3 regions of the Venatoribacter cucullus genome follow, and region 3 is predicted to be linked to each of the others. Evidence: predicted binding sites of a transcription regulator. Region 3 holds the regulator's gene; each other region holds the start of a gene.
What was found. The regulator FNR, encoded in region 3, switches genes on or off when oxygen is low (the NO sensors DNR and NnrR bind a similar motif). The targets are predictions, from matches to a motif close to TTGATNTANATCAA.
Positions count from the first base shown of each region.

Region 1 (10,630 bases), 850 kb from region 3:
TTCAGCTGGTGGTTGTTGGGCCACAGCCGGATTCAGGAACCGGCTACGCGATAAGAAATGCAAATAAAAAAAGGCGCCGCGGCGCCTTTTTGTTTACCTGTAAAACGGCAATTATTCCGCTTCAATACCAGCAATTAACCAGGGTGCGTTGTCTTTGCTCAGGTCGCGCTCCAGATGCCAGACATCAAAGACGGCATCTTCGCTCTGCTCGCCGGCATCGCGGGCTAAACCCCGGAACAACAGGCTGATTTCAGCGCTGTTGCCCTGAGTGCCTGCGGCCACAATTTCGGCGTTCAGGTCGATAATGTCGGTTTGCGGGGCGCTGTCCATTTGCTGGCGCTGGTTGGCCAGCTGGGCAAAGAGTTCTGGTTTCACGTATTCGGCAATTACGTCCAGGTTGCCACTGTTCCAGGCGCTCTGTACGGCGCGGTAATGTTCCAGCGCACCCTCAATAAAGGCCTGCTGATCAAAGCCGGCCGGCAGATCAATCACCGCGGTGCTGGCCGGTGCGGCTGCTGCAGAATCACCGATGCTGCCCATATCAAACGCCTGGCGTTGCTGCGGCTGGGCCGGGCTTTGCGCACCGGGTGCGTAAGCGGCAGCGGGTTGCGGCGCGCGGCGACGCAGCAGTTTGAACAGTACAAAGCCCACCAGTGCAATCAGCAGGATGTCCATAAACTGAATGCCTTCAAAGGCACCGCTGCCGAGCAGGTAAGCGAAAATTCCGCCGGCCAGTAACCCCCCCATCAGTCCGCCCAGCATGCCTTTACCGGCTGCGCCGGCTGCCGGTGTTGCCTGCTGAGCCTGATCCTGCTTTTGCGGGGCCTGACGTTGTTGCGTGGGTACGGCTTTGCTTTTACCGAAACCACCGCCACCGAAGCGCTTGGCATCGGCCTGGTGGGCAATACCAAAGGTCAGAATCAGTACGGAAAACAATGTCCAGAAGGCTTTCATAAGGTCCTCTATGCAGGTCAAAAAATGATGCCCATGGTAGGTAAGGGCTGAGTAAAAGTCACCTGCGGCTTAGGCAGGAAGCGTAAAGCCGGGGCGCACACCTGTGCCGGCGATTAAAGCCTTTATTTTTGTGTGGGTTTGATTCAGGTCAACGCGTGTTTTGCTGGCTTGCCTAGACTCGGCAAGGATACGCCATCTGATAAGAGGGAAAAGGACGTATGGAAATCACTGAATGGACACAGGATCTGAACCTGGGTATTGAGATTATTGATTCGCAGCATCGCCGTATTGTCGATTACATCAACGATCTGACGCACGCCATTATTGCCGAAAATCAGGCCGAAGTGGCGGATGTGCTGGAGCGTCTGCGCGATTACACCTTTGACCACTTTGCCTTTGAAGAGCAGCTGATGAAAAAGGCAGGCTATGAGCTGCTGGAGGCGCATCAGGCGGTACACCGGCGTTTTGAGGAAAAAGTGGTGCGTATGCAGCATGAACTGCAAAGCGGCCGCGACCCTTTCGGCATTGCCCGGCGCGTGCGTACAGCGCTGCTGGCCTGGCTGATTCAGCATATTCGCCACGAAGACGTGGACTACGTGCCGCTGGTGAAAAAGAGCCTGAAAAGCAATGAAAGCTGGATCGAAAGCACACTGACCAGAATCTTTGGCAGTTCCTCGGCCACCAGTTAACTGCCGCCCTGCCGGCAGGCTTACCAGAACAGGGTGGCGTAGCCGCTAATCAGGCCAATACAGAGCAGGTTAAGCCAGATACCGGTGCGCATCATCCGTTGCTGCGGTACCTGGCCGGTACCAAATACAATGGCATTGGGCGGGGTGGCGACCGGCAGCATAAAGGCACAGGACGCTGAGACTGCAATCAATACCGCTAAGGTCACCGGATCCACGCCCATACTGCCGGCAATGCCGGTAAAGACCGGAATCAGCAGCGCGGCACTGGCGGTATTGCTGGCAAATTCAGTCAGAAACACCACGAAGGTAACAATCACCAGCGTTACCAGTACCGGGCTGGCCTGATCCAGTAACGCACCGATGTTATTGGCCAGAAACAGGCTGGTGCCGGTGGTGTTCAGCACCGCACTCAGGCACAGGCCACCGCCGAACAGCAGCAGTACACTCCAGTCGGTGGTGCGCTCTATGTCTTTCCAGCCCACCACGCCGCTGATGGCCAGGGCAATAATGGCGGCAATGGCCACCAGGGTGTCAAAGGACGATAACCCACCCAGCAGCTTGTTCAGCGGCGCACTGAAAATCCAGCACAGTACGGTGGCAATAAAAATCAGCAGGGTCAGCTGGCGTTGGCGGGTCCACTGTACCTGGGTTTTTTCTACGGCGACGCGGGCGCTTAAATCCGGTTTCAGAACCATATACAAAACCAGTACCGCGGCTGGTAATAACAGCAAGGTCAGCGGCAGGGCTTTCTGCATCCAGCCCATAAAGGTTAAGCCGGTCTGGGCCGCAGCAATGGCATTGGGCGGGCTGCCAACCAGGGTGGCAATACCACCAATGCTGGCACAGTAAGCAATGCCCAGCAGGGTGAAAACCCAGGTGTTCTGGTTATGTTCACGGTCGAGCTGGCTCAGCATCCCCAATGCCAGCGGCAGCATCATGGCCGCTGTAGCGGTATTGCTGATCCACATGGACAGTCCGGCAGCCACGGCAAACAGCAACAATACGGCAACGGCCAGGCGGCCACGGGCAAAGTTCAGCACCAGCGCAGCGATGGCTTTATCCAATCCCTGCGTGCTGAGGGCCGAAGCCAGGGCAAAACCACCCAAAAACAGAAAAATAATGGGGTCGGCAAAGCTGCTGAGGGCTTTGCCGGTGGGAAAGACATCCAGCAAGACGGCCAGCACCGGCACCAGCAGCGCCGTGATGCTGACGTGAATAGCCTCGGTCAGCCACAGCACGGCAATAAAAATCAGCATGCTGAGGCCTGTGACCACCTTCGGCTCAAACGGCAGCAGGTTCAGCAGGGCAATCAGCAACAGTACATCGACTGCCAGAATGATCCGTTTGCGGCGGATGTGCGCCGCCGGTACTGATAAGCTCATAGGTTCTCCGCTAAACAGGCCGGGGGCGGGTTACATCACCCGCATACCCGGTTGGGCACCTTCGTGGGGTTCCAGCAGGAAAATATCGCTGCCACCGGGGCCGGCGGCCAGCACCATGCCTTCTGATAAGCCGAATTTCATTTTGCGTGGGGCCAGGTTGGCGACCATGACCGTCAGCTTGCCGTTCAGGTCTTCCGGGTTATAAGCCGATTTAATGCCGGAGAAAACATTACGGGTTTCGCCGTTGCCGATATCGAGGGTCAGTTGCAGCAGCTTTTCGGCGCCTTCCACATGCTCCGCTTTGATAATGCGGGCAATGCGCAGATCCACTTTGGCAAAATCCGGAAATTCGATGGTGTCGGCGATCACTTCATTGCCGTCGTCGCGCAGGGCAGGGCCTTTCGCTTTCTCTTTTTTATCGGCTTTTTTGTCCGCTTTTTTATCAGCGGGATTGGCAGCCGCTGGTTGTACGCCACCGTTTTCTTTTTCCAGCTCGGTTTTGGTTTCTTCCAGAATGGCGGTTACTTTGTCCATTTCTGCGCGCGCCAGCATGGGCTGGAATTTATTGATTTTGTGGCTGGTCAGAATGCTGCGGCGGGCTTCCCAGTTAAGGTTTTCCAGGTTCAGGAACTCACAGGTTTTGGCCGCAATTTCCGGCAGCACGGGCGCCAGGTAAGTAACCAGCTGGCGGAACAGGTTCAGCGCCACCGAGCACACCTCCTGCACTTCCTGCTGGCGGCCTTCTTCCTTGTTCATGGCCCAGGGGGCTTTATCCTGAATGTATTCGTTGGCACGATCGGCCAGCGCCATAATCTCTTTCATGGCGCGGCTGAATTCGCGTTTTTCGTAGTGCCCGGCAATCTGGTCGCCGGCGTCGATAAATTCCTGCACCATGGCCGGTTCGGCACAGGTGGCACTTAATTCACCGCTGGCCTTGGCAATAAAATTGCCGGTACGGCTGGCAATGTTCACCAGTTTGTTGACCAGATCGGCGTTCACGCGCTGCACAAAATCTTCCAGATTCAGGTCGAAATCATCGACGCTGGCACCCAGCTTGGCGGCAAAGTAATAGCGCAAATAGGTGGGGTTTAAATGGTTCAGGAACGTGCGGGCCTTAATAAAGGTACCGCGCGACTTGGACATTTTGGCGCCATTTACCGTTACAAAACCGTGCGCATTGACCGCCGTGGGGGTGCGGTAATCGGCGGCGGTCAGCATCGACGGCCAGAACAGCGCGTGGAAGTTAATAATGTCTTTGCCGATAAAGTGGTACAGCTCGGCTTCGGAGCCTTTTTTCCAGAACGCATCAAAATCGATATCGCCGCGCTGGTCGCACAGGTTTTTAAAGCTGGCCATGTAGCCGATGGGGGCGTCCAGCCAAACGTAGAAATACTTGCCCGGGGCATCGGGAATTTCAAAACCGAAATAGGGCGCATCGCGGGAGATGTCCCATTCCTGCAGGCCGGAATCCAGCCATTCCTGCAGCTTGTTGGCCACTTCGTCCTGCAGCGTGCCGGAGCGGGTCCAGTCTTTCAGAAACTGCTGGAAATCCGGCAGTTTGAAGAAGTAATGCTCGGATTCTTTTTCCACCGGCGTGGCGCCGGAAATAGTGGAAAACGGATTTTTCAGTTCAGCCGGGGTGTAGGTGGCACCGCAGGCTTCACAGTTATCGCCGTACTGGTCGCCAGCGCCACATTTCGGGCACTCACCTTTAATGTAACGGTCGGCCAGAAACAGCTCTTTCACCGGATCGTACAGCTGTTTGATTTTGCGTACGGCAATATGGCCTTTATCACGGCAGGCTTTGTAGATCCGCTCGGAGAAATAACGGTTTTCTTCGCTGTGGGTGCTGTGAAAGTTATCGAAGGCCACCTGAAAACCGGCGAAATCGGCTTCGTGCTCGGCTTTTACCCGGTCAATCAGTTGTTCCGGAGTAATGCCCTCTTTTTCGGCACGCAGCATAATGGCGGTGCCATGAGCATCGTCGGCGCAAACGTAGTAACACTCGTGGCCACGGGCTTTCTGGAAACGAACCCAGATATCCGTCTGAATATATTCCAGCATATGGCCCATGTGGATGGAGCCGTTGGCATAGGGAAGGGCGCTGGTTACCAGAATTTTACGAGGGTTCGGTGCGGTCATGACAATTCGCTACGGTTGCTCAAAGGAAAGGCGGCATTGTAGCGAATTTAAGGCCTGCCCGCGATGGGCCACCGCAGGCAGGTTAAGAGGCACTCTGGTTTATTCGTCGTAACGGAAGGACGGGTCAATGGTGACGCGGGCGGCACGCACGGTGTTGTCTTTGATCTGCAGAATTTCCACCCGGTACTGGTTAATACGCAGACAGGCCGGGGAGTCGGGGATGTGCTCCATCATTTCCACAATCAGGCCGCTGATGGTTTTCGGGCCATCGGTCGGCAGGTTCCACTTCAGTGCTTTGTTCACATCACGCACATAAGCCGCACCGTCCACCACATAGCTGCCGTCTTCCTGCGGATGCACATCCGGTGAGCTGGCGGCCACCACGTCGGTGGTAAACTCACCCACGATCTCTTCCAGAATATCTTCCAGGGTGCAAATACCCTGAACGTCGCCGTACTCATCCACCACCAGGGCGATGCGGCGTTTGTTTTTCTGGAAGTTGAACAGCTGGGTGTGCAGCGGCGTGCTTTCCGGAATGAAGTAGGGTTCGCGGCAAATTTTCTCGATATGCTCTTTCAGCAATTCACCGGCATTCAGAAAACGGCTGATATTACGGGTGTGCAGCATGCCCACCACGTTATTGATATCACCGCGGTACACCGGCATCCGCGTATGCTGGGTGGTGCGCAGACGTTTGGTCAGGGCGGCAATATCATCGTCCAGATCCAGCCCTACCACTTCATTACGCGGCACCATAATGTCGTTTACGGTCATTTTCTCGAGGTCGAGAATACTGATCAGCATATGCTGGTGGCGCTTCGGGATCATGGTGCCGGCTTCCCGCACAATGGTGCGCAGCTCTTCGGTACTGAGATTATCCGGGGTGTTGTTGTGAACATCGATCCGCACCAGCCGCAGCAGGCCATTGGCGATAGCACCAACAAACCATACAAAAGGATGCAGCAGGGTTTGCACCGGCAACAGAATGCGCGATGCCGGGTAAGCAATGCGCTCGGGCCGGATGGCGGCCAGGGTTTTCGGCGTCACTTCGGCAAAAATCAGCACCACCAGAGTAAACAGAATGGTGTTTACAAAGACGGCCAGGTCGGGGTTATCGGGCCACAGGCGTTGGCTGATGATGGTAGCCAGAGCGGCAGCGGCAAAGTTAACCAGGTTATTACCGGTAAGAATGGTACCGATCAGACGATCGGGCTTTTCCAGCAATTTCGTGGCGCGTACGGCCCCTTTATGCTTGTTCTTTGCCAGATGCCGTAACCGGTAACGGTTCAGCGACATCATGCCGGTTTCTGAACTGGAAAAAAAAGCAGAGCACAGTAACAGGACGATCAGTATGCCAAACAGCATACTTAAGGGAACGTCGCTCAAGAGTGGATCCTTCTGTTATTAAGATTCCGCCATCATAGGCACAGACAACAAGCTGTCAACTGCAGAGCCGGTTCAGGGCTGCTGCAGCAGCAGTTCCAGGACGAATTTGGTACCCATGTACGACAAGATCAGAAAGGCGGTACCGGTCAGGGTCCAGCGGCTGGCAATGATGCCGCGCCAGCCAAAGCGGTAACGGCCAAACAGCAGGGTAGCGAAGACCAGCCAGCCGATGCTGGCAAAGGCCACTTTGTGCAGCAGATGCTGGGCTTTTAAGTCCCATACCACCGGCAGGCCAATGGCGAATGCGGCGGTCAGCAGCAGCATGCCCAGCCAGATCATTTCAAACAGCAGCGCATCCATGGTTTGCAGAGATGGCAGGGCCTGTACCAGACCACGGGTCTGACGGGCTTTCAGGGCGCGGTCCTGCAGCCACAGCAGAATGGATTGTACGGCGGCGATGCTGAACACACTGTAGGCCAGAATGGACAGCAGAATATGCCAGGTAAGGGCATAGCTGAGTTCTGGCAGCGGTGCCTGCACGTCGGTAATGGCAGCAATCAGCAGCAGCAGGCTGGCGATGGGCAGCAGGCCGACCAGCAGGTTGTCGACCGGTTTGCGCCAGCTGGAGAACAGCAGTAACAGCACCACCACCCAGGCGATGAGTGAACCGACTTCAAATAAGGCGAAGTTAATCTGTGGCTGTCCCAGCATGGCCAGGCCCAGATACACCAGATGCAGCAACGCACCGACCATGGTGCCGGTGAGAACCTGTGAACGGTTGGCGGGTGCCTGGCCGCTCAAGGTTTGCCATTGGCGATATGCCGCCCACAGATAAAAACCGGCGGCGGGAACTGCTGCTACTAATCCGGACATGCCCGATCTCCTGTCAAGAGCGGCAGTTTCGCACAAGGCGGGCATTGGTAAAAGTGCGTGTTTGGGGCCGGGGCGGTGGCGGGGTATACTGCGCGCTGAATTTTTATGGGTTTGAGTCATCCGCTATGTTTGAGAGCCTTACCGACCGCCTTGGCAGTGCCTTAAAAAGCATCACTGGCCAGGCCAAACTGACCGAAGACAATATTAAAGCGACCGTCCGCGAAGTGCGCATGGCGCTGCTGGAAGCCGACGTGGCTTTGCCGGTTGTAAAAGCCTTTACCGAGCAGGTAAAAGAGCGTGCCATTGGCGCTGAAGTGCTGAAAAGCCTGAATCCGGGCCAGGTATTCCTGAAGATCGTCCATGAAGAACTGATGCAGGTTATGGGCGAGGCCAACGAAAAACTGAATCTGGCCACGCAGCCACCGGCCATTGTGTTAATGGCCGGTTTACAGGGTGCCGGTAAAACCACCACGGTGGGCAAACTGGCGCGCTTTCTGATTGAACGCGAAAAGAAAAAAGTGATGGTGGTATCCGCCGACGTTTATCGTCCGGCCGCTATTAAACAGCTGGAAACCCTGGCCAACGATGTCGGCGCGCTGTTCCACCCATCCAGCGCTGACCAGAAGCCGGTCGATATTGCCAAAGCGGCCATTGATGCGGCTAAGCGTGCCGCCGCCGACGTACTGCTGGTGGATACCGCTGGTCGTCTGGCGGTAGACGAAGAAATGATGGCGGAAATCAAACAGCTGCACGCCGCCATTAATCCGATTGAAACCCTGTTCGTGGTCGATGCCATGACCGGCCAGGACGCGGCCAATACCGCTAAGGCCTTTAATGAGGCGTTACCGCTGACCGGCGTGGTGTTAACCAAAGCCGACGGTGATGCCCGTGGCGGTGCGGCACTGTCGGTGCGCCACATTACCGGCAAGCCAATTAAGTTTATGGGGATGGGTGAAAAAACCGATGCCCTTGAGCCTTTCCACCCGGACCGGGTGGCGTCACGGATTCTTGACCTCGGTGATGTACTGTCGCTGATCGAACAGGCCGAGCGCACCATCGATAAAGCCAAAGCCGATAAACTGGCGAAAAAGATCAAAACCGGTAAAGGCTTTGATCTGGAAGATTTCCTCGACCAGATTCAGCAAATGAAAAACATGGGCGGTTTAACCTCCATGCTGGATAAATTGCCGGGCATGGGCAACCTGGGCCAGATGGCCAAGCAGACCGATGCGGCAGAGAAAAACTTCAAACAAATGGAGTCGATTATTTTCTCCATGACCCGTGAAGAACGTCGTTTCCCGGACAAAATTAACGGCTCGCGCAAAAAGCGTATTGCCGCCGGTTCCGGTACGCAGATTCAGGACGTTAACCGCGTACTGAAGCAGCACGCCCAGATGCAGAAAATGATGAAGAAAGTCACCGCCAAAGGTGGCATGCAGAAAATGATGCGCGCCATGGGTGGTATGCGTGGCATGGGGGGCGGCGGCCCGTTCGGCGGCGGTGGTGGTCCGTTTGGTGGTGGCATGCCACCGATGCGCTGAGCTGGGTAATTAATAAGGCGGAATACCGGTATGGAACGTTTGTTTGAGCAGTTAATGTACGCCTCCCGCTGGATTATGGCCCCGATTTATCTGGGCCTGAGCCTGCTGCTGATTGCCCTGGGTATTAAATTTTTCCAGGAAGTGATTCATCTGGTCCCCATTATTTTTTCCATTAAAGAAGTGGATTTAATTCTGGTGGCGCTGTCGTTAATCGATATTGCCCTGGTTGGCGGTCTGATTGTGATGGTGATGTTTTCCGGTTACGAAAACTTTGTTTCCAAGTTGGATGTGGATGCAAGCCAGGAAAAACTCGGCTGGCTGGGTAAGCTGGATTCTAACTCCCTGAAAAATAAAGTGGCCGCCTCCATTGTGGCTATTTCCTCCATTCATCTGCTCAAAGTCTTTATGAATACCGAGAGCATTCCGAACGACAAAATTCAGTGGTACCTGCTGATTCACATTACCTTTGTGATTTCAGCCTTTGCCATGGGCTACCTGGATAAACTGGTGCGCGAAGGTAAGGACAGCAAATGATTGTCCGTCCGCGCCCCAATGCCATTGCCTTGTTATTTATTATCCGTGGTTCTGTGGTGCCACGGGTGTTACCGCATTTGCTGGTGCTGGGTGCATTTGCTTTTCTGGTGGTAAAACTGCACGACAGCAACTGGATTGTGTTGCCGGAGTTTTCCATCGCGCCTTTCGCCCTGCTGGGTATCGCTCTGTCCATTTTTCTCGGTTTCCGTAATAACGCCGCTTACGACCGCTGGTGGGAGGCGCGTAAACAATGGGGCGAAATGGTGTACGAAATCCGCAGTCTGGCGCGTTCCAGTGAAACCCTGCTGGATCTGCAGGCTGAACATTCTGATGCCGGCCCGTTGCGCCGGCGCCTGCTGGAATGGTGTGCCGCGCATTGCCATGCCTTGCGCGCATCGCTGCGCCAGGAAAGCGGCCAGGCCGAGCTGGAAACCTGGCTGGGCAAAGAAGATGCCGCCCACACGCTGAAGCACACCAATCATGCCGATTACTGTCTGCGCCGTGCCGGCCGTATTATCGGCAGCCTGTACCGGCAGGGGCATATTGATGCGATGGGCCTGCGTATTCTGGATGAGCATCTTACCCGGCTGGCGGCGGTGCAATCTTCCTGTGAGCGCATTGCAACCACACCATTACCCTTTGCATATACCTTGCTGACTCACCGCACCGCCTATATCTACTGCTATTTACTGCCCTTTGCGCTGGTGCCCGCCATTGGCGCTTATGCGGTGTTGTTTACCATGGTGGTGGCGTACACATTTTTTGGTCTGGATGTGTTGTCGCAGGAACTGGAAGGGCCGTTTGGCCGCGAAGCCAACGATCTGCCGCTGGACGCGCTGTGCCGGGTTAACGAAATTTCCATTGCCGAATCACTGGGGCAGCAACCGCCACCCCTCTTACAGCCGGTCAAAAACCGGCTGACCTGATCCGGAGCTGTCAGGCACGCAACCAGCCGGTCATCCGGTTCCAGAACCCTTTGCGTACCGGCTCTTCGTTGGCGGCTATGGTTGGCAGAGCTTCACCAGCCTGAGCGCGCTGAAAGTAATCCAGCAGCATCTCAATCATCGGCAATGAAAATTCCAGCGGCACAAACCGGCGGTAGCCTTCGCGCTTCAGCAGTGCCTGCACT
Region 1 is NZ_CP046056.1:775,158-785,787, forward strand. It holds gene GJQ55_RS03775 (phosphatase PAP2 family protein) at 1-54, shown strand, start outside; gene GJQ55_RS03780 (Tim44 domain-containing protein) at 112-954, opposite strand; gene GJQ55_RS03785 (bacteriohemerythrin) at 1,173-1,643, shown strand; gene GJQ55_RS03790 (SLC13 family permease) at 1,664-3,025, opposite strand; gene metG (methionine--tRNA ligase) at 3,056-5,167, opposite strand; gene GJQ55_RS03800 (HlyC/CorC family transporter) at 5,267-6,553, opposite strand; gene GJQ55_RS03805 (cytochrome C assembly family protein) at 6,626-7,426, opposite strand; gene ffh (signal recognition particle protein) at 7,552-8,967, shown strand; gene GJQ55_RS03815 (TIGR00645 family protein) at 8,998-9,501, shown strand; gene GJQ55_RS03820 (bestrophin family protein) at 9,498-10,427, shown strand; gene GJQ55_RS03825 (BLUF domain-containing protein) at 10,438-10,630, opposite strand, start outside.
Region 1: GJQ55_RS03785 (bacteriohemerythrin) is a predicted target of FNR. The motif match lies at 1,093-1,106, and genes of this name have one in related genera.

Region 2 (10,630 bases), 600 kb from region 3:
TTTGGCCCGGGTCAGCACCCCCATGACGGTGGTGGTGTCATCGGCTTCAATGGCCGCGCGTAAAAAATGCAGATCGTGGGTAAACAGATCGAGTGTTTTCAGAATCTGCGTTTTATTGGCAGAAAAAATATCCCGCCACATAACCGGGCTGCTGGCGGCAATGCGGGTAAAATCGCGGAAGCCGCCGGCAGCGTAATTAAAAATTTCTTTGTTTTCGTGGGTATTGGCCAGCGTATCCACCAGTGAATAGGCCATCAGATGCGGCAGATGGCTGGTGGCGGCCAGTACTTCATCGTGATGCACCACGTCCATGCTTTCCACGTCGGCTTCCACCGCCCGCCATGCCCGGCGCACCAACCGCAGCGCGGTTTTATCGGTATGCGGTTGCGGGGTAATAATCACCTTGTGCCGCACGTACAGATTTTCGTCGGCAGCACTTACACCACTGCGCTCGGAACCGGCAATGGGGTGGCCCAGCACAAAACGCGGAAAATCGGCACCGAACACCGCCGCCACATCGTCCGCCACCGAGCCTTTAACCGAGCCCACATCAGTAATCACCGCATGGGCAGCCAGATGCGGTGCAATTTCCTGCAGCACCTGCCGTACCGCCAGAATAGGTACGGAAATAATCACCAGGTCAGCACCCGCAACCGCCGCCGCCAGGTCAGAGCTAATACGGTCAATAATGCCGCTGTTCAGCGCTTCCTGCATGGAATCCAGATTACGGTCGTAGCCCAGCACTTCGCCAACACAGCCGCGCACACGCAAACCCTTAGCCCAGGAGCAGCCAATTAAACCCAGCCCGATAATACTCAGGCGGGGAATAAAGAAAGGGGTTTCCGCACTCAAGACAGCACCGCTTGCAACGCATGAATAAACGCGGTGTTTTCCGCGGCCGTGCCGATAGAAACACGCAGATAATCCGGCATTTCGTAATTACCGACCGGACGAACAATTACGCCCTTACCAAGCAGCTGGTTGTACACATCCATGGCTTTCACACCAGCCGGTACTTTAAAAGCAATAAAATTACCCACCGACGGAATATAACTGAGGTTCATGGCTGCAAAAGCGTTAGTTAACTGCTGCATACCCGCAGTATTTTCCGCCACGCTGCGCGCCACATAATCGTCATCCGCTAACGCCGCCGCGGCAGCAGCCAGCGCCACCGAATTAACGTTAAACGGCGGCCGCACCCGGTTCATTAAATCGGCCAGTTCGGGGCTGGAGACACTGTAACCGACGCGCAAGGCCGCCAGACCATAAGCCTTGGAGAAGGTACGGGCGATAATCAGGTTCGGATACTGCGGTAACAGCTGAATACCATCCGGGTAGTCGGCTTCCTGCACATACTCAAAATAGGCTTCGTCCAGCAGCACCAGGACCTGCGCCGGTACTTTATTTAAAAACGCGACCAACTCGTCTTTTTTCAGCCAAGTGCCGGTCGGATTATTCGGGTTGGTGACGAAGACGATGCGGGTACGATCATTAATGGCGGCGGCCATCGCATCCAGATCATGGCCAAAGTTTTTCGCCGGTACATTAATGCATTCGGCACCAACCATTTTGGCCACCAGACCATAAATAGCGAAGGCGTGCTGCGAGGTCACCACGTTGTCGCCGTCATTGACGAACACCCGGGTAATAAAATCGAGGATATCGCTGGAGCCGTTGCCCAATACAATTTGCTGCGGCTGAATGCCGAGCTTGTCACACAAGGCTTTTTTCAGCACAAAACCGGCACCGTCCGGGTACAGGGTCATATCCGTCAGCGCTGCCTGCGCCGCCGCCAATGCTTTCGGACTGGGGCCGAGCGGGTTTTCATTGCTGGCCAGTTTAACGATGTCGGCTTCGTTCAGGCCCAACTCACGCGCCAGCTCATCGATGGGCTTACCCGGCTGATACGGCTGCAGACTTTGTACGCCGGTCACGGCTAACTGCTGAAAATTCACTGTCATAAGAAACCTTACATCACTGCTTTGGGGTAAGAGCCTAACCAGCGGAAATCCACCGCAATATTGCGTAATTCTTCCATCACCGGCGCGATGCTGGCATCGTCGCGGTGGCCTTCAAAATCAATAAAAAATACATAGCTCCAGGTACCGCTGCGCGCGGGCCGGGTTTCAATCCGGGTCAGGCTGATACCTGCTTTGTGGAACGGCTCCAGCACCTGATACAGGGCCCCCGGCTGATTGCGGCTGGCAATTAATACCGAGGTTTTATCATCGCCACTGGGGGTGGTGGGCTGACGACCAATAATCAGGAAGCGCGTGGTGTTATCCGGACGGTCTTCAATATTGGCCGCCTGGGTATGCAGCTGATACAGCTCGGCCGCCGCTTCGCTGGCAATCGCCGCGCTGCCTTCTTCTTTACTGGCCCGCCGCGCCGCTTCGGCGTTGGAGCTGACCGCAATGCGCTCAATTCCCGGGTAATGCTGATCCAGCCAGCGCCGGCACTGGCCCAGCGACTGCGCATGGGAATAAATGCGCTCAACCTTCTGATCCGGAGTTGTAACCAGCAAATTATGGTGTATACGCAACGCCACTTCACCGCAGATTTTCAGGCTGGAATCAAAAAAGCTGTCGTGCGTGTGGGTAACCACGCCCTCGGTGGAATTTTCCACCGGCACCACGCCGTAATGAGCAGCACCGCTTTCCACTTCGCGGAATACATCAGCAATGGAAATCTGGCTGCGGCAGGTAACGGCATGGCCAAAATGTTTCACCGCTGCCTGTTGGGTAAAGGTCCCTTCCGGGCCCAAATAGGCCACCTGCAGCGGCTCTTCCAGCGCCAGACATTGCGACATAATTTCCCGGAATAACCGCGCCATGCCCTCATTGGGCAGCGGGCCTTCATTACGGGCCATCACATTACGCAACACCTGCGCTTCGCGCTCCGGGCGATAAAACACCACGGGTTCACCCGGCTGAGCATATTTATGCTTAACCTCGGCCACCTGCTGAGCACAGCGGGCACGCTGATTAATCAGGCTCTGAATCTGCTGATCTAAGCTGTCGATCTGCTGGCGCAGCTGCTCAAGTTCCCGGGCTTCACTCATGGGTATTCTCTCAACCGTGACGTTTGGCAAAATCCGCCATAAAGGCGATTAAAGCGTCAACGGCTTCTTCCGAAACCGCGTTATAAATGGACGCACGCATACCACCCACACTGCGGTGACCGGCTAAATTCAGTAAGCCAGCCGCTTCGCTTTCCGCCAGGAAGGTTTTATCCAGCGCGGCGTCCTGCAGGGTGAACGGCACGTTCATAATGGAACGGTTATTTTTTACCACCGGGTTGGCGTAAAAACCGCTGTTATCAATGTAATCGTACAGTTTGGCGGCTTTGCGATGATTCACCACAGCAATGCCTTCTACCCCGCCCTGAGCTTTCAGCCACTGGAATACCAGCCCGGCCAGATACCAGCTGTAGGTCGGCGGCGTGTTGTACATGGAGTCGTTATCAGCACAGACTTTGTAATCAAACATGGTCGGCGTGCCCGGCAGAGTGTCACCCAGCAGATCTTCACGGACGATCACCACACAGATACCGGCAGGACCAATGTTTTTCTGTGCGCCGGCGTAAATTAAACCGAATTTCGATACATCAATCGGCTCAGACAAAATCGACGAAGAATAATCCGCCACCAGCACTTTGTCGCCGACATCGGGAATGTAATCAAACTTCACCCCGCCAATGGTTTCGTTCGGGCAATAATGCACATAGGCGGCATCCGCACTCAGGTCCAGCTCGTGCTGCGCCGGTACAGACGTGAAATTATTGCCTTCGGTGCTGGCCGCAATATGTACATCGGCATAGCGCTTGGCTTCGCCCACGGCCTTCTTGGACCACTGACCGGTAACGATATAGTCAGCTTTTTTGCCACCGCGCAGCAGGTTCATCGGCACCATGCTGAACTGACTGTGGGCGCCGCCCTGCATAAACAGCACTTTGTAATTGGCCGGAATTTTTAACAGATCACGCAGATCCTGTTCAGCCTGCGCCGCCACTGCCACAAACTCTTTACTGCGGTGGCTCATTTCCATAATCGACAGGCCTTTGCCGTGCCAATCGGTTATTTCATCGCGGGCTTGTTCCAGAACAGGCAGTGGCAACGCGGCCGGGCCGGCACAGAAGTTATACAGTCGGGTCATTTGCAAAGGCACTCGCTAAGAACTCACACACTTAAAATACAAAAGGTGCGCCTTTGCAGACGCACCTGATTCAAAACTTATTGATCAACTACGTGCTTTTTCATTCAGTTTCCGCTGGCGACGCCGCACCTGTGCAGCGGCCATCAGTGCAAACATAATACCAGCCATGCCACCTGCGACAGCACCCAGTGCCAGGACCAGCAACTTGCGTGGTTTAATCGCCGACAACGGCACAATAGCAGACTGATCCAGCTGAATATATTTCACCCGATTCCAGGCAATTTGGGTTTCTTCTACCGTTTTAATTTTCCACAGTAATTCAGGCAAGCCAGCAATATAAGCATCCTCGCCGCGCTGAGCGCGCCCTTTTAATTGGGTAATTTCTGAGCGCAAGGCTTTTTCACCCATCATATACAGCGGAGGCTGAGCGCCCACGGAAACACGTTCAGCATCGTACAGTGGGCGCTGCTGATTAATGCTGGCTGCAACCGCTGCGGCTTCTTCCAAAGTCAGCAGGCGACGCTCTTTTTCAGCCAGATATTTGGTACGCATTTCATCCGCCTGAATCCGCCACTGGTCCAGTTTGGCTTCAATACGCATACTGACCGCTTCACGGGTTTCATCACGATGTTTTTGCAACATAAAATCGCTGTAACGATTGAGTACTGCACTGGCCAGTGCTGCATCAGACAGCTCAAATTTCAGCCGTAAAAAAACATCATTTTGCTTAGCGCCCGGGTCCACGCTGCTGAAACGCTCGGTAAATTTGCTGAAATTCTGCTCCGGTGAAATTTTTTCATTAAAAATCAACGGCAACAGCTGCGGATCTTTTTCACTGAGCAACAGGTTATAAAATTCCCGCAATAATGACCCCGAAAGGGCCTGAGCACGCACATCCTTAAACGCCTGCTCAGCGGTCATATAACTTTTATCTGCAGCAATATCGAACACATCTTTCAGACGCGGCTGGTTCAGCGGCAACAATTCCGCTTCAGTAACAGGCTTGTACACCACTTCGGTCTGAAAGGTAGGAGTTGCCATAAAAGCATACAAACCCGCCAGCACTACGCTGACCAAGCCGGTACCGATCAGCCAGTACCATTTCTCCTTGATATCATCGATCAGATCAAACAGATCAATTTCATCGGCTGCGTGGTTGTACTGTCCCTGATTCATGGGCTCCATTCCTTATTCCTCGTTATCGCTTTCTTCTGTTACGTCGTTATTGGTTGCAGCATCGTCTGCACCATTCATTCCCGGCTCTGCGGCATCCGGGTTAACACCCTCGGTATCCAGCACATCGGCATCTTCTTCATCGGTATCGCAGATACGTTCCACACCCACCAGTTTTTCTTTGGCATCGACTTTAATCAGCGTCACGCCTTTGGTGTTGCGGCCCAGCACCGATACTTCGTTCACCCGGGTACGCACCAGTGTGCCCTGATCGCTGATCAGCATCACTTCGTCGCCATCAAATACCTGTACGGCACCGACCAGCGGGCCGTTACGGTCATCCACCACCATGGCGATAACGCCCTGGGTGCCACGGCCTTTGGTCGGGAATTCGGTAACCTCGGTGCGCTTACCGTAACCACGCTCAGACGCGGTCAGAATGGTGCCACCTTCTTCCGGTACGATCAGGGAGATTACGCGCTGGCCTTCATTCAGTTTGATACCACGCACACCACGGGCACCACGGCCCATGGCACGGACATCCGACTCTTTGAAACGCACCGCTTTACCGGCATTGGACATCATCAGAATATCCTGGCTGCCGTCGGTAATGGCCACACCCACCAGATGATCGCCGTCGTCCAGTTCACAGGCAATCAGGCCCACTGAACGCGGACGGCTGAACTGGTCCAGCGTGGTTTTCTTTACCGTACCGCGGGCGGTGACCATGAATACGAAACGGTCTTCGCGGTATTCAGGCACCGGTAAAATAGCCGTGATGCGCTCACCTTCGCCGAGGTTCAGCACGTTCACAATCGGCCGGCCCTTGGCGTTACGGCTGGCCTGCGGAATGTCATACACGGTCAGCCAGTACACTTTGCCGGCGTCGGTAAAGCACAGCACGGTATCGTGGCTGTTCACCACCAGCATGCGTTCAATAAAGTCTTCGTCTTTGACACTGGCCGCTGACTTGCCCTTGCCACCGCGCTTCTGCGCCTGGTAAGCATCCATCGGCTGGGTTTTGGCATAGCCACCGTGCGACAGAGTTAATACCAGGGTTTCTTCCGGAATCAGGTCGGCCATGGTCAGGTCGCGTTTCTGCGCCATGATTTCGGTCTTACGGGCATCGCCGTATTCTTCCCGGATGGCCACCAGCTCTTCGCGGATGACTTCCATCAGGCGTTCAGCACTGCCCAGAATTTCCAGGAAGCCGGCAATTTCTTCCAGTTTCAGCTGGTATTCTTCAATCAGTTTTTCGTGCTCAAGGCCGGTCAGCTTCTGCAGGCGCAGATCCAGAATGGCTTGTGCCTGAGCCGGTGACAGATGGTAAGAACCATTACGGAAACCGTATTCTTCCGGCAGATCATCCGGACGACAGGCATCCGGACCGGCACGTTCGAGCATATCCAGCACATCACCCGGCGCCCAGGGCGTGGCGATTAAGCGCTCTTTGGCTTCGGCGGCAGTCGGGGATTTTTTGATCAGTTCAATTACCGGATCAATATTGGCCAGCGCCAGCGCCAGACCTTCGAGCAAATGGCCACGCTCACGGGCTTTGCGCAGATCGTAAATGGTCCGGCGGGTCACCACTTCACGGCGGTGCTTAACGAAGGCTTCCAGCAGCTGTTTCAGGTTCAGAATTTTCGGCTGACCGTCGACCAGCGCCACGGTATTAATACCGAACACGCCCTGCAGCTGGGTTTGCGCAAACAGATTGTTCAACACCACTTCCGGCATTTCGCCACGGCGCAGTTCCACCACAATACGCATACCGTCTTTGTCAGACTCGTCGCGCAGTTCGGTGATGCCTTCGATTTTCTTTTCTTTCACCAGCTCGGCGATCTTTTCGATCAGACGGGCCTTGTTCACCTGATACGGAATCTCGGTGAAGATGATGGAGACTTTGCCGTTTTTGTCGTCTTCTTCAAAATGATGCCGGGCGCGCAGGTAAATACGGCCACGGCCGGTGCGGTAGGCTTCAACGATGCCTTCACGGCCGTTGATAAAAGCACCGGTCGGGAAATCCGGGCCGGGTATATATTCCATCAGGCCATCGATATCCAATTCCGGATTATCGATCAGCGCCAGACAGCCGTTCAGTACTTCCGTCAGGTTGTGCGGCGGAATATTGGTGGCCATACCCACGGCAATACCGGAGGAGCCGTTTACCAGCAGGTTTGGCACCCGGGTCGGCATAACCGCCGGAATCTGTTCCGTGCCGTCGTAGTTGGGCACCCAGTCCACAGTTTCTTTGTCGATATCAGCCAGAATGTCGTGGCTGATTTTAGCCATCCGCACTTCGGTGTAACGCATAGCCGCCGCAGAGTCGCCGTCGACCGAACCAAAGTTACCCTGACCATCCACCAGCCGGTAACGCATGGAGAAGTCCTGCGCCATCCGCACGATGGTGTCATACACCGCCGAATCGCCGTGCGGGTGGTATTTACCGATCACGTCACCCACCACACGGGCAGATTTTTTATAGGGCTTGTTCCAATCGTTACCCAGCACGTTCATGGCGTGCAGAACGCGGCGGTGTACCGGCTTAAGACCGTCACGCACATCTGGCAACGCCCGGCCCACAATCACGCTCATGGCGTAATCGAGATAAGACTGCTGCAGCTCGTCTTCAATGTTAATCGGAAGAACTTCTCTGGCTAACTCACCCATAGATACCCGGCCCGTCGTCTGGAATCACCCTGTTATGGTTGTAGCAGGTGACTCTGTCCTTGTGGTTGGTGCACCACCGGGCCTGCAAGGGCTTCCGGCGGGCTGCCAATAAAGGCCCGAATCATACCATAAATCAACAGGATACCTAGCGAGTCCGGCGACATCGGCCTACACCATCAGGAGCCGCCACCTACCCCCTCCGCGCCGGCAGAATTGATATGGGGCAATAACAATACCGGCACCAATGCGGTAGCATTCCTGCAACTATCAGGTGAGTACGACCATGAGTGAATTTCTGTTCTGGGATCCCTTGCTGATCCAGCGCTATAACAAAGCCGGCCCGCGCTATACCTCTTACCCGACCGCGGTCGAGTTCAAACCTGCCGTCAGCGATGCCGATGAACGCAGTGCCTTTGCCCAGCGTGATCCGGCCAAACCGCTGTCGCTGTATCTGCACATTCCGTTCTGCCGCCATGTTTGCTACTACTGTGGCTGCAATAAGATTGTTACCAAAGACACCAGCCGCTCAGCGCCCTATCTGGAGATTCTGAAACAGGAAATCCTTATGAAGCGTGCGCTGCTGCAGGGCGACGCCCCGGTCGAACAGCTGCACCTGGGCGGCGGCACCCCCACCTTTCTGACCGATGAGCAGCTGACCGAGCTGATGGAATTTCTGCGCTCACAGTTCCGTTTCAGCACCGCCGCTGATGCCGATTTCTCGATTGAGATCGACCCGCGTGAACTGCGCCCCAACACCCTGAAACTGCTGCGCCAGCTGGGCTTTAACCGCATCAGCTTTGGTGTGCAGGACCTCGAACATAAAGTGCAGGAAGCCGTTAACCGTATTCAGCCGGAAAGCATGATCCGCGCGGTAATGCTGGAAGCAAGAGAACTGGGTTTCCGCTCCATCAATATGGATCTGATCTACGGCCTGCCCTTCCAGAGCCTGGAAACCTTCGACCGCACCCTGGATGCCATTGTGGACATGAGCCCGGACCGGTTGTCCGTGTTTAACTACGCCCACCTGCCGGAACGCTTTAAACCACAACGCCGTATTAACGCCGAAGATCTGCCCGATGCCGGTGAAAAACTGGCGATTCTGGGGCACTGCATTAACAAGCTTTCGGAAGCCAACTACCACTATGTAGGTATGGACCACTTCGCCAAGCCGGATGATGAACTCGCCCGGGCTCAGGCCAGTGGCAAACTGCACCGTAATTTCCAGGGCTACACCACCCACGGCAACTGTGACCTGATCGGTTTTGGCATTTCATCCATCAGCCAGATCGGTGACTGGTATCTGCAGAACCAGACCACCATGGACGGTTATGAAGAAGCCCTGGGGCTGGACCAGCTGCCGGTCATGAAGCAACTGCATACCAGTGCTGACGATCGTCTGCGCCGGGCCGTGATCAGCGGCCTGCTGTGCCATCTGGGTGTCGATTTTGCTGTTCTGGATCAGCAGTTTGGCATCGACAGCCGGGCGGCACTGGCTGCCAGCCTGACCGAGCTGGAACCCATGGTCAAAGACGAGCTGGTCGAAATCAGCGCCAGCGGTATCCGTATTACCGAGCGCGGCCGTTTGTTGTCACGCAACGTCTGCATGGCCTTTGATACTTACCTGCAGCAGCATGAGCAAAACCGCTTCTCCCGTGCCATCTGAGCCACGCCGGCGCAGCCGCTGGCTGGCTGAAATGGCACTGGTGCTGATGCTGGTTGCCGGATTCAGTCTGTGGCTAAGCCGCCATATGCTGAACAGCGGTGAACCGGCGCCGGCAGAAACGCTGCCCGCTGTTCCGGCAGGAACCGGCACCCTGCAATGGCCTGCCGCACACAACAAAACTCTGGTGTATTTTTTCGCCCCCTGGTGTGCGGTGTGCAAAGTCAGTATGCCGTCACTGAATCTGCTGTCCGGCGATGACCTGCGCGTGGTGGTTATCGCTCTGGACTGGCAAAACCAGGCCGAAGTGGAAGACTTTGTCCGCAGCAGTGGTTTTCAGGGGGAAGTATTACTGGGCACAGCAGGCACCATGCAGCGCTGGCAAATCGATGCCTTTCCCAGCTATTACGTGGTCGGCCGTGATGGCAAGGTACTGCACCGCGACCGCGGTTTTACCACCCCGCCGGGGTTATTACTGCGTACCCGCTAACCCGTCACAGCTGCCCCGGCTGGCCGCGCCAGAAGCCCCATTGCTGTCCATCAAACTGCAGATACACCCGCCGTTCAAAGGGCCTGGTCCGGGATTCCAGACTGCGCCGCAAAGTCCGGGCCGTACGTAAGGCCGGATCCTGAATCCAGGCCTCCAGATCCACCGCCGCCCACTGAATAAAGGCCTCAGCGTAGTAATACTCGCCGACCAGATAAGGGGCAGACAGCTCGACAATGCGCAGCAATTCCGGCCGGCCGTAATAAAAGCCCTCGCCCGTATCTTCTGCACGCCCTTCCGGGTAACGGTATATCCATAAAGCCTGAGCCACTTTGCGTGAGCGCCCGTTGACCGTTTCACCGGCCAGCCGCAGTTCACTTTCCCGCGTTACCTGCCCATGCTTATACAAAGCTTCCAGCAGCACACTGTCCGTGGTGGTCTGCGAGCGGTCGACCTCATAAGGCAAAGGAAAGGGGCTCCACATCA
Region 2 is NZ_CP046056.1:1,027,395-1,038,024, reverse strand. It holds gene GJQ55_RS05005 (bifunctional prephenate dehydrogenase/3-phosphoshikimate 1-carboxyvinyltransferase) at 1-852, opposite strand, end outside; gene hisC (histidinol-phosphate transaminase) at 849-1,961, opposite strand; gene pheA (prephenate dehydratase) at 1,970-3,061, opposite strand; gene serC (3-phosphoserine/phosphohydroxythreonine transaminase) at 3,072-4,154, opposite strand; gene GJQ55_RS04985 (Wzz/FepE/Etk N-terminal domain-containing protein) at 4,239-5,330, opposite strand; gene gyrA (DNA gyrase subunit A) at 5,343-7,997, opposite strand; gene hemN (oxygen-independent coproporphyrinogen III oxidase) at 8,281-9,660, shown strand; gene GJQ55_RS04970 (TlpA family protein disulfide reductase) at 9,629-10,147, shown strand; gene GJQ55_RS04965 (hypothetical protein) at 10,152-10,628, opposite strand.
Region 2: hemN (oxygen-independent coproporphyrinogen III oxidase) is a predicted target of FNR. The motif match lies at 8,211-8,224, and genes of this name have one in related genera.

Region 3 (10,630 bases):
GCGGCTGTTAACACCTGGCAACAAGCCGGTGAAAAAGTAATGATGGTCGGCGATGGTATTAACGATGTACCGGTACTGGCGGGCGCCGATTTATCGCTGGCGGTCAACGAAGCCAGCGACCTGGCCAAAACCAATGCCGATACCCTGCTGACCAACGGCCAGCTGGAAGTATTACTGCAAAGTCTGGATACGGGCCGTAAAACCCGGCGTATTATTACCCAGAACCATGCCTGGGCCATCGGCTACAACCTGCTGGCATTGCCGGCTGCCGCGTCCGGGCTGGTAGAACCCTGGCAAGCTGCCATCGGGATGTCGTTAAGTTCGGTATTGGTGGTTGCCAATGCCATGCGTCTGTTATGGCTGCAGGCCATTCCGACCAAGGAGCATTAAATATGGACTTACTCTGGGCCATGGTGCCGCTGTCTTTTGTACTGCTCAGTATCGCCATCTGGGTCTTTTTCTGGGCCGTACGCCACGGTCAGTTCGATGATATGGACTCGCCGGCGCACCGTATTCTGTTCGATGACGATGAACACGCCCCCCAAAAACCCGATGCCGCCGCAGACACCGCCAACGAGCCACCAAAATCCCATGATTGAGCCGCTGTCGTTAGTAACTGCCCTGTTGCTGGGATTATTCGGTTCCAGCCATTGCCTGGTGATGTGCGGCGGTATTGCGGCGGCCATTGGCAGCCGGGCCGGCGAACGCCAGCTGCAAACACTGTTGCTGTTTAACGGCGGCCGTTTGCTCAGCTACACCCTGCTCGGTTTGCTGGTGGGCAGCGCCGGCTTATGGCTGGGCAGCCTGCACGACAGCCTGATGCTGGTGCTGCGCAGCATCGCCGCCGTCATGCTGATTCTGATGGGCTTGTATGTGGCACGCTGGTGGATGGTGCTGACCCGTTTTGAACAGCTGGGCAAACCGGTGTGGAATGCCCTGCAACCCATCACCCGCCGTTTTATCAGTTCTGCCCGGCCGCTCGACCAGCTGCGGCTGGGCATGCTGTGGGGGTTACTGCCCTGCGGCCTGATTTACAGCACCCTGGCCTGGGTTGCTGCGAACGGCTCACCGGCCATGGGCGCGGCGGCCATGCTGGCCTTTGGTATTGGCACCTTGCCAGCCCTGTTTGCCAGCACCTTAGCCGGCAGTGTGCTGGCGCCCTGGCTGAACCGCCCGGCAGTACGCCAGCTAGCAGCGCTGTTACTGATAGTCTTTGGTCTATGGACCGGGGCTGCCGTCTGGTTTCATTCTTGACATAGTGCAAGATAGTGCCGAACATACCCGCAGCCTTTTTTCCGCACCGCCGGATACCGATTGGACGACGCTATGAAACCTACTTCTGCTGTTCAAAGTCCGCTGCGTGGTACCCAACCACACTGCCAAACCTGCTCCCTGAATGCTTTGTGCCTGCCGCTGTCACTGAATGACTCTGACATGGAACGGCTGGATGACATTATTCGTCGTGGCCGCCCGATTCAGAAAGGTCAGTTATTGTTCCAGCAGGGTGAAACCTTCCAGTCCGTCTTTGCAGTGCGCACCGGTGCGCTGAAAACCTACACCCTGGCCAGCAATGGCGAAGAACAGATTACCGGTTTTCACCTGGCCTCCGAGCTGGTTGGCCTGTCCGGTTACGACAATGGCAGCTACCCGTTAACCGCCAAAGCACTGGAAACCACCACCGTGTGTGAAATTCCGCTGCCGCAGCTGGATACCCTGGCCGATGACCTGCCCGATCTGCGCAAACAATTAATGCGTACTATGGGTACCGAAATCCGCCACGACCAGAACATGATGCTGCTGCTCAGCAAAAAGAACGCGGAAGAGCGCGTAGCCTCCTTCCTGCTGGATATTTCCCAGCGTTATGCTCGTCGCGGTTTTTCTGCCAACCACTTCCGTCTGCCGATGTCGCGCGTCGATATCAGCAACTATCTGGGCCTGGCGGTGGAAACCATCAGCCGGGTGTTCACCCGCTTCCAGAAAAATGGCCTGATCGAAACCCAGGGCAAGGAAGTGATTCTGCAGGATCTGGATATGCTGCGGGAAATGGCTGGCCTGAACCCGGAAGCCGAATGCAAAGCGCACAGCGCTGAATAAACGGCCCTGACTCTTCTGCGGCGAAGGTTCCTTCGCCGCTCTTGTTCTGCTATAAAGCGGGCGCAATTCAGGGGGCCCGCCATGATCGAATCCATCACCGAACGCAAACAACAGCTCGAATTCAACAAACTGCAGAAACGCCTGCGCCGCAACGTCGGTAAAGCCATCGACGATTACCGTATGATCGAAGACGGTGACAAGGTCATGGTGTGTCTGTCGGGCGGTAAAGACTCCTACACCATGCTGGATATTCTGCTCAGCCTGCAGAAAAGCGCGCCCATTCACTTCGATATTGTGGCGGTGAATATGGACCAGAAACAGCCGGGTTTTCCTGAGCATATTCTGCCGGAATACCTGAGCACCCTGGGCATCGAATACCATATTGTCGAAAAAGACACCTACAGTGTGGTGAAGGAAATTATTCCGGAAGGCAAAACCACCTGCGGCCTGTGCTCGCGCCTGCGCCGTGGCACCCTGTACGGTTTTGCCGAAACCATTGGCGCCAATAAAATCGCCCTCGGCCACCACCGCGACGACATTATTGAAACCCTGTTTCTGAATATGTTTTATGGCGGCAAACTGAAAGCCATGCCGCCTAAGCTGTTAAGCGATGACCAGAAGCATGTGTTGATCCGCCCGCTGGCTTACTGCAAAGAAAGCGATATCGAGCGTTTTTCCGAAGCCAAAGGCTTCCCGATTATTCCCTGCAACCTGTGTGGTTCGCAGGAAAACCTGCAGCGTCAGAACATTAAAAACATGCTGGCGCAGTGGGAGCGTGAGCAGCCCGGCCGCAGTGAAAACATTTTTGCTGCTGTGTGCAATGTGGCACCGTCGCAACTGGGCGACCGCGAACTGTTTGATTTTGTCACCCTGCAGGATAAACAGGACAAGGGCCATCTGTTTACCCGTCTGGATGTGGTACAGATCGATTAATTAAGCAATCGGTTTAAACGGGCGATTACAGATCGCCCGGTAATTTTTCAATCACCATCAGCCGATATTCCCCCGGCCCTTTCAGACGCAGCTGCAGCTGATAGCGCCGCTCACTGTCCACATCTTCGGCGACCATATTCAACTCGCAATGATCCGGGTGTAACTGCGCCTGTGGCGGCTGTAAGCGCACCCTGTACAGCTGATCCAGCTCGTCAATAACACGGGTGGAAACTGCCTCATCGGGCTGTTCATTCATACTCTTGCGGATCCACTGCACCAACAGCCGGTGACGATCATCATCAAGGGTGCGCACCAGCCGCAAATAGCCCGTCTCCGTAGCCGACTTCCATGGGCAGAGCGAATCGGCCCATTCAATATCCGCCGGCATTTTATACACGGCACTAAAGGCCGGATCGGCCAACAGCTTACCGCTGCTGAGCATCAGCAACAGGCCCAGAAAGCCCATAAGCAGCGCTGATTTCATAAGATTCTCCTGCGTTCCAGACCAGACAGCATAGCAAAGGGGCGGCGGGCATTCCCGTTTCCGCGCCGGCAATGTTACCCTTGCCGCATTCATTGTTCAGCGTCACAAAGGTTATCGGCATGGCGACCAAACTCATTACCCGCGAAGGCTTTAACCGGCTGCAGCAAGAGCTGGATGAGCTGTGGCGGGTGGAACGCCCGGAGGTAACCCGCAAAGTGGCCTGGGCCGCCAGTCTGGGCGATCGCAGTGAGAATGCAGACTACCAGTACAACAAGAAAAGACTGCGCGAAATTGACCGCCGTGTGCGCTACTTACGCAAAGCGCTGGAAGACCACAAGGTGGTGGATTACAGCCCGCAGCAGGATGGCCGGGTATTTTTCGGCGCCTGGGTGGAAGTGGAAAACGACGCCGGCGACAGCCTGCGTTTCCGCATCGTTGGCTACGACGAAATTTTCGGCCGCAACGATTATATTTCCATCGACTCCCCCATGGCCCGCGCGCTGCTGAAAGCACAGGTGGATGACGAAGTGGTGGTCAACACGCCGGCCGGCAAGGCCACCTGGTATGTGAACGCCATTGATTACGTGAAGGAGCCGGCGTGACCGCTGAGGATACGCTGCAACCCCTGCAGGCCTTACTCAGCCTGCGCCTGGCCGATGGCTGTCCCTGTTCCGAATACGATTTACTGCGCTGGCTGCAGCAGCCGCAACAAGGGCTGTTCAGCCCCACCGCACTGCAGGAACCCCAATCCATGTTTCAGGCGCATTTTCTGCTGATGCATTGTTTGTATAGCCTGCGACAACAGTGGGCGAACGAACGCAGCGCCCTGCTGGATATTTCCGCCCTGCAGATTCAGAAGCACCCCTGGCCGGCGCACAGCCAGCAACAGCAACCCGACCAGCACGATCCTCTGGCGGCGTATTATCTGGATTTGCAGCATCTGCAAACGTCTGATGACGACATCGAACAGTTACTGCGTAACTTCTGGCAACGCCTGTTGCAACCGGCGGATGAAGCCGCTGACCTGGCCACACTGGAATTACAGCCGCCCACGGATGCCGGGGAAATTCGTCTACAATACAGAAAACTGGCCATGCGCCATCACCCGGATCGCGGTGGACAGCCAGAACGCTTCCGCGATATTCAATCCGCTTATCAACGCTTACGGCAACGCTACTTATGAAAATAATCACGCACTGGCTGGCCTCGTTCAGCCTTTTTCTTGCCCTGCCCGCCAACGCCCAGCTGGTGATTCTGCAGTATCACCATATCGCTACCGACACGCCGCCGGTTACCAGCATCAGTCCCGCAGGTTTTGAAGAACATATGCAATTGCTGGAACAGGAAAATATGGTGGTGGTCGATTTAAAAGACGCGCTGGCGAAAATCCGCGCTGGTATTGCCCTGCCGGAAAAAGCCGTGGCGATTACCTTCGATGATGCCTACGTTTCTATTTACGACAACGCCTTTCCGCGTCTGCAAGCCCGCAACTGGCCCTTTACCGTCTTCGTTAACACCAGGGCCGTGGACGAACGCCACAATGTGGTGATGAGCTGGGATCAGCTGCGCGATATGCAAAACCACGGCGGCTTAATTGCCAACCACACGCAATCACACCCTTACCTGATTGAACCGCCACAAAATACCCAACTGGCGGACTGGCTGGAGATGGAAATTAACGGCGCCGAACAACGCCTGCAGAAAGAATTAGGCACCAGCCATAAAATACTGGCTTACCCCTATGGTGAATACAACGTTGCCGTGCGCGACTGGCTACAGCAGCAAGGCTACATTGCCCTGGGGCAACAGTCCGGCCCGGTCGGTACCAGCTCGCATTTTCAGGCGTTACCACGCTATCCGGCTGCCGGCATTTATGCCAATCCGAAAACACTGCGTACCAAGCTCTATACCAAGGCGTTTCCTATCCCGGCGGAACAATCGGTCGAGCCGGTGCTGAGTACCGACAACAACCCGCCAGCCTTAACCCTGACCTTCAGCAGCACGGACTTATATGCCCGCCAGATTCAATGCTACTCGGGTGCCGAAGGCGCTATTCCAACCAAAGTGCAGCAAACCGGGCAGGGTATTCAGATTGATACCGCTGCCCGTGGTCCGATTAAAGCAGGGCGTGACCGCTACAACTGCACCGCTCCCAGCAAAAACAGCCCCGGCTGGTATTACTGGTATTCCCAGGCCTGGATTAACCCGGCGGTTAAAAACCGCTGAGGTATCAGGTTAAAGCAACCGCGCGAGCTGGCTGAGTTGCTGCTCGCGCGTTCGCCAGTCGGGCAGGCACTGGCTCATTAAGGCACGGAATCCCGGCCCGTGGTCAAAGTGTTTCAGGTGGCAAAGTTCGTGCACCACCACCAGCTCCAGCAGGTGTTCGGGCAGCTGCATTAATGCCAGATTCAGATTGATGTAACCACGTTGCGACAAACTGCCCCAGCGGGTACGCATTTTCTTAATCCGCAATTGCGGCCGCTGGCTGGCAAAGGGCGAAAAAGCCGGCCACCAGCGTTCGATCATGCGGGTAAATTCCAGTTTGGCCTGGCTGCGCAACCAGGTATCCAGCGCCAGCTGGGTTTGTTCAACGCTCCAGCCGGACGGCACCCACACCGCTTGTTCCGACACCATAAACTCACTCAGCGCACTTTCGCGCACCGGCAGTTGCCGGCCCTGCACCAGCAAATGCTCACTGCGCGCCTGGCGCCGCTGGCGAAATTCGCTGCGCCGCTGCACTAACCAGTCGTGATGCTGCTTAACAAACGCCAGCACCTGATCTTTGGCAGTGCCCAGCGGAATACGCAGATCAATCTCACCGCTGCTGTTCAGTTGCAGCCGCATACTTTTGCGCCGCATAGCCGATACCAGCACCGGGACTTCTTCCTGTCCCAGCGTCAGCATAAATTGTTGCCGGTAAGATTTTCGCGCAGTCATAAGCCTGTTAGGATGAGCAGCTATTTCAGGAGTACCCCATGTCAGATCTCAATAGTATCCCATCCCTTTCTGAAGACGAACTGGAAACCCTCGGCGTCCTGCTGGAAGACGAAGCCGAGCGGCAGGACAGTTTTGATTTTTTCGCCGTCCACGGTCTGATGACCGCGTTAATCGCCGGCCCGGTCGAGTTTTCGGTACAACAGATCTGGGACTGCGCTTTTGACGAACAGCTGGGGTTCAGCAAAGCCGAACAAGAGCAGGTGAACAGCCTGTTGCTGAAACTGAGCAAAGAAATTCAGGCCTGGCTGGATTCCGGTCAGGATTTCCCGGTGCCCTGCGATTTAACCCTGCTGGATGACGAAGACGAGCCACCGGTAGAAAGCTGGGCCATGGGTTTTATGACCGGTGTGCTGCTGCAGGAAGAACAATGGTACGCGCGCAACGAAGAAACCGTTGCGCAGCATCTGTTCCCCATTATGTACGCCTCCGGTTTGTTTATGGATGAGCCGGAAATGGCCGACATTGACGAGGACGTCGATTTATCCAACCAGATGTGCGCCAATATTCCGGCTGCGGTGGTTGAGCTGTATCTGATGCTGCACGCCGAATAAAGGCGTTAAACAGCGTTATTCCGATATAAAAAAACGGGGCCAGGCCCCGTTTTTTTATACCTTGGCATTGTTAGCCGGCTAACCACCCGTTTTATGATGCCAGCGGATTTATTCGGCCCCGGCCAGATTATTCATTACCGGCTGCGTGGCTGGCGGAGCAATCTGCGCGCCCGGTGTCCGCACCCACACTTCGACGCGGCGGTTTTTCAGACGACCATCTTCGCCTTCCACCGAAGCCACCAGCAGATCATCCCCGAAACCTACCGATGCCTGCGGGTAAATACCTTCGCGCACCAGCTCCCGCCGTACCGACATAGCACGCAGTTTGGATAATAACTGCGAACGATTTTCGGTTTTTTTCGGGTCACCAAAACCCACCAGCACCAGTTCGGCCTGCGGCTGCGCCTCAAGGTAACGCACCAACCGCTGCAGATCTTTCAGGCCCTTGTTATCCAGCCGCGCACTGCCCTGCTCAAAGCGGAAGTTCAGGGTTAAACGCTGGGCGTCTTCGGTCAGCTGACGGAATTCCTGCGGTAATTCGTGGTAAAACTCCGGCAGAACGGCCATGACTTCCTGTGACACAAAGCCGGTATCCGCCACAATCTGCTGGCCGGCGTCGGCCAGCGCAAACTGAATAAATTCCTCTACGGCCGGTTTTACCTGCGCACGGGTATACAAAAATAAGCGCCGTGCCAGGGCATAATCTTCGGTGGCCACCGTCAGTTTGTTCGGCAGCATGGCCCGTGACGTACCGTCATACACGGCAATGGCTTTGGCTGAGCGCACCGACGATAAACCAACAAACCCAATCGCACCCGGCTGAGCCGCCACCGCATCGGACAATTCAGCGGTGGATTCATAACGCAGGGCATTGGCAGCCAGTGGCTGATCATCCAGTACCATGCTTTTAAAACTGTCCCAGGTACCGGATTTATCATCCCGGGCGTGCAGATGAATGGCGCCACGGAAGCCACCCAGTTCCGACCAATCCTGAACCGCACCGGAAAAAATCGCCGCAATCTGGTCAACACTCAGTTCGCTGATGGGGTTATCCGGATGCACAATCACCGCCAGACCATCAATAGCCACCACATGCTCGGTAGCAAACGAGCGCATATCCGCTACCGGTTTCAGCAAGTCATATTCTTTGTCTTTAATCGGGCGGGAAGAGGCAGCGATGTCGCCACTGCCATCCAGCAACGAACGGTAACCGGTACCGGAACCATGGGCCGCCACCAGTACCTCTACCCGGGTGCGCAGCTTCTCGTGGCGGCCACTGATCAGACGTTCGTTTTCCACACCGGTCGGCTCAATCCGAACCTGCGATAACCCGGCATCCCGGAACCACTTCTGCAGCAGATTGGGCGCCAGTTCTTCACCGATGGTATTAGAGCCATGAATGGCAAACAGCCGCACCTTGCTGTCGGAGGGCAGCGTATCCAGTACGGAAGCCTGGCTTACCAGGCTGAGACAGGAGAATAAAACCGTTAACAAGACTGCAGAAAGTTGCCGGAACATCAGGGGCCACCTAAGAAGAAAGTTGGATGGCCGCGATGCTAGAGAGGATTTATTACCGTTTTGTTACAGGGAGCTGTCAGGAACGTTACGTACGTGCGGCAGGCGGGCCTGCTGGTAACGCGGTTCCTGCACTTTTTTCTGCATATTGCGCAAGGTGTAGTACGGGGTATCCACCACCAGGCTGTTAATCAGCCAGCCCGGAATACCGCCCCCCGGATCGGCATGCACCTGATAGGTCACTTCCACCCAGCCGGCCGCTAATGGCCGGAATTGCCAGAAGCCCTGCATATCGGTAATTCGGATCATGTCTTCGTTGGGCGGAAAAACATCGTTACGCACCGCCATATCGATACGTACGGTGTGAGTATCCGGATCTTGCTGCAGCAGGCTGTGTACCACGCTGTCGCGGTCTTTTACCGGCCACGGCGCTCCCGTCACCATATAGAACATAATCTCTTCGGCGCCGGGACGTTCGATAATATCAATGGCGCGGCACTGATGAATCCATTCCGCCGCGTGGTGATGATCTTCAATCAGGGCCACCAGCGCCGTTAAGCTGCTTTGTACCTGCATCACACCACGGAACTCTTTTAACGGCGAATCCGGATTGATCCGGGTGTAAACCCGGATACGGTTGTCGTCATCCTGCTTTTCCAGCGACCAGTTCTGCGTCTGGGCACTGACTCCCGACATCAACAGCGACAGGATCAGGATTAATCCGCACTGCCAGGCAGTCATTCTTTGCATACATTCACCCGTAATCCTCAGCCCGGAGGATGCCTGTTTGGGCCGGCACTCAATAGGTGCAGTTATGCCAATCTGGCATTGGTTATGGCTCTTTATGCACCCTGCCTGTCAGTAACTCAATGGCCGCCCTGACACTGCGGCGATGGCGGTACGGTTGCCTGTTGCCATTCGTCAGGGCTGTACAGATGTAAGGCCAGCGCATGCACCGGCCCCTGCAGTTCTGCGGCCAGCAGCTTATAAATCTGCTGATGGCGCGCCACCACCCGCTGGCCGTTAAAGGCCGCGCTGACCAGAACCAGTTTGAAGTGTGAGTCGGTTGCCGGGCCGGCGTGCATATGGCTTTCGTTCAGTAATTCCAGATGTTCGGGGTTCAGAACCGCCAGTTTGGTGCGGATTTGATCAGCAATGGTCATGGGCCAGCTCCATCGGTTAAGGTCAGGCGCCACTATAAATCAGGTGCCTGCGGTTGCACACCAACGCCGGCCTTCGCTACAGTACCGCCTTTGCCCTAACGACACAGAAACTACTTAACGGAAGCTCATCATGCAGGATATCGATACCACCAGCACTCAGTCACTGATTGACCGTTACTATCAGGAAGAGAAGGCGCTGCGCGAAAAGGAAATGACATTGGCTGCACTGACGGTCCGCCTGGACGCCAACGATCTGGCCATGCTGAATGTGATTGCCCGCCGCTTCCGCAAAACCCGCGACGAGATCGCTCAGGAAGTATTATCCAATGCACTGGTTGATCTGTTTGCCCGCATTGACGCCGGTGAACGTAAGCTGCTGGCCCGCGATGCCGATGACGCTGCGCGCGCTATTGCCGATGAGATTGCCGAAGAAAACGGCGTGCGTAATGTTGAAATCAAGACCGGTGTCTGGGCCAACCATGACCGCCAGATTACCAAGCTGGAGCGCAAGAAAGCCCGTCTGTCAGCCTCAGATACCAGTACCGGAAATACCGCTGAGCAGGATGCTGAGCCGTCTGCTGACATCAGCAATGACATGGAAGCCGGGACTCAGGCAGATACGGTAACGGATAACGCAGACACGCAGGAAAACCTGGTGAGCACGGACAGCAGCCCGGCCATCAGTGCCGGTAATGAAGAAGAAAACACCACCTCAGCGCCGGCTCCGGCGCTGTCGATGTTTGCGGGCTGATGCCTGCGGCAACGGCGGAGCAATCTGCTTCGCCGTTGCTGAGCTTTAACAGCCGTTATTTACGCCAGATGCGCAATTCGCGGAACTCACCCGGCCCGGCCTGACGCCATAACACATCCATGGGGTCGGGAAAGACGAACTT
Region 3 is NZ_CP046056.1:1,628,534-1,639,163, forward strand. It holds gene GJQ55_RS07675 (heavy metal translocating P-type ATPase) at 1-390, shown strand, start outside; gene ccoS (cbb3-type cytochrome oxidase assembly protein CcoS) at 393-599, shown strand; gene GJQ55_RS07685 (sulfite exporter TauE/SafE family protein) at 592-1,254, shown strand; gene fnr (fumarate/nitrate reduction transcriptional regulator Fnr) at 1,327-2,094, shown strand; gene ttcA (tRNA 2-thiocytidine(32) synthetase TtcA) at 2,176-3,027, shown strand; gene GJQ55_RS07700 (hypothetical protein) at 3,053-3,511, opposite strand; gene greB (transcription elongation factor GreB) at 3,631-4,113, shown strand; gene GJQ55_RS07710 (DNA-J related domain-containing protein) at 4,110-4,694, shown strand; gene GJQ55_RS07715 (polysaccharide deacetylase family protein) at 4,691-5,737, shown strand; gene GJQ55_RS07720 (M48 family metallopeptidase) at 5,747-6,448, opposite strand; gene GJQ55_RS07725 (YecA/YgfB family protein) at 6,487-7,059, shown strand; gene GJQ55_RS07730 (substrate-binding domain-containing protein) at 7,168-8,577, opposite strand; gene GJQ55_RS07735 (START domain-containing protein) at 8,641-9,324, opposite strand; gene GJQ55_RS07740 (BolA family protein) at 9,441-9,737, opposite strand; gene GJQ55_RS07745 (hypothetical protein) at 9,868-10,488, shown strand; gene GJQ55_RS07750 (hypothetical protein) at 10,544-10,630, opposite strand, start outside.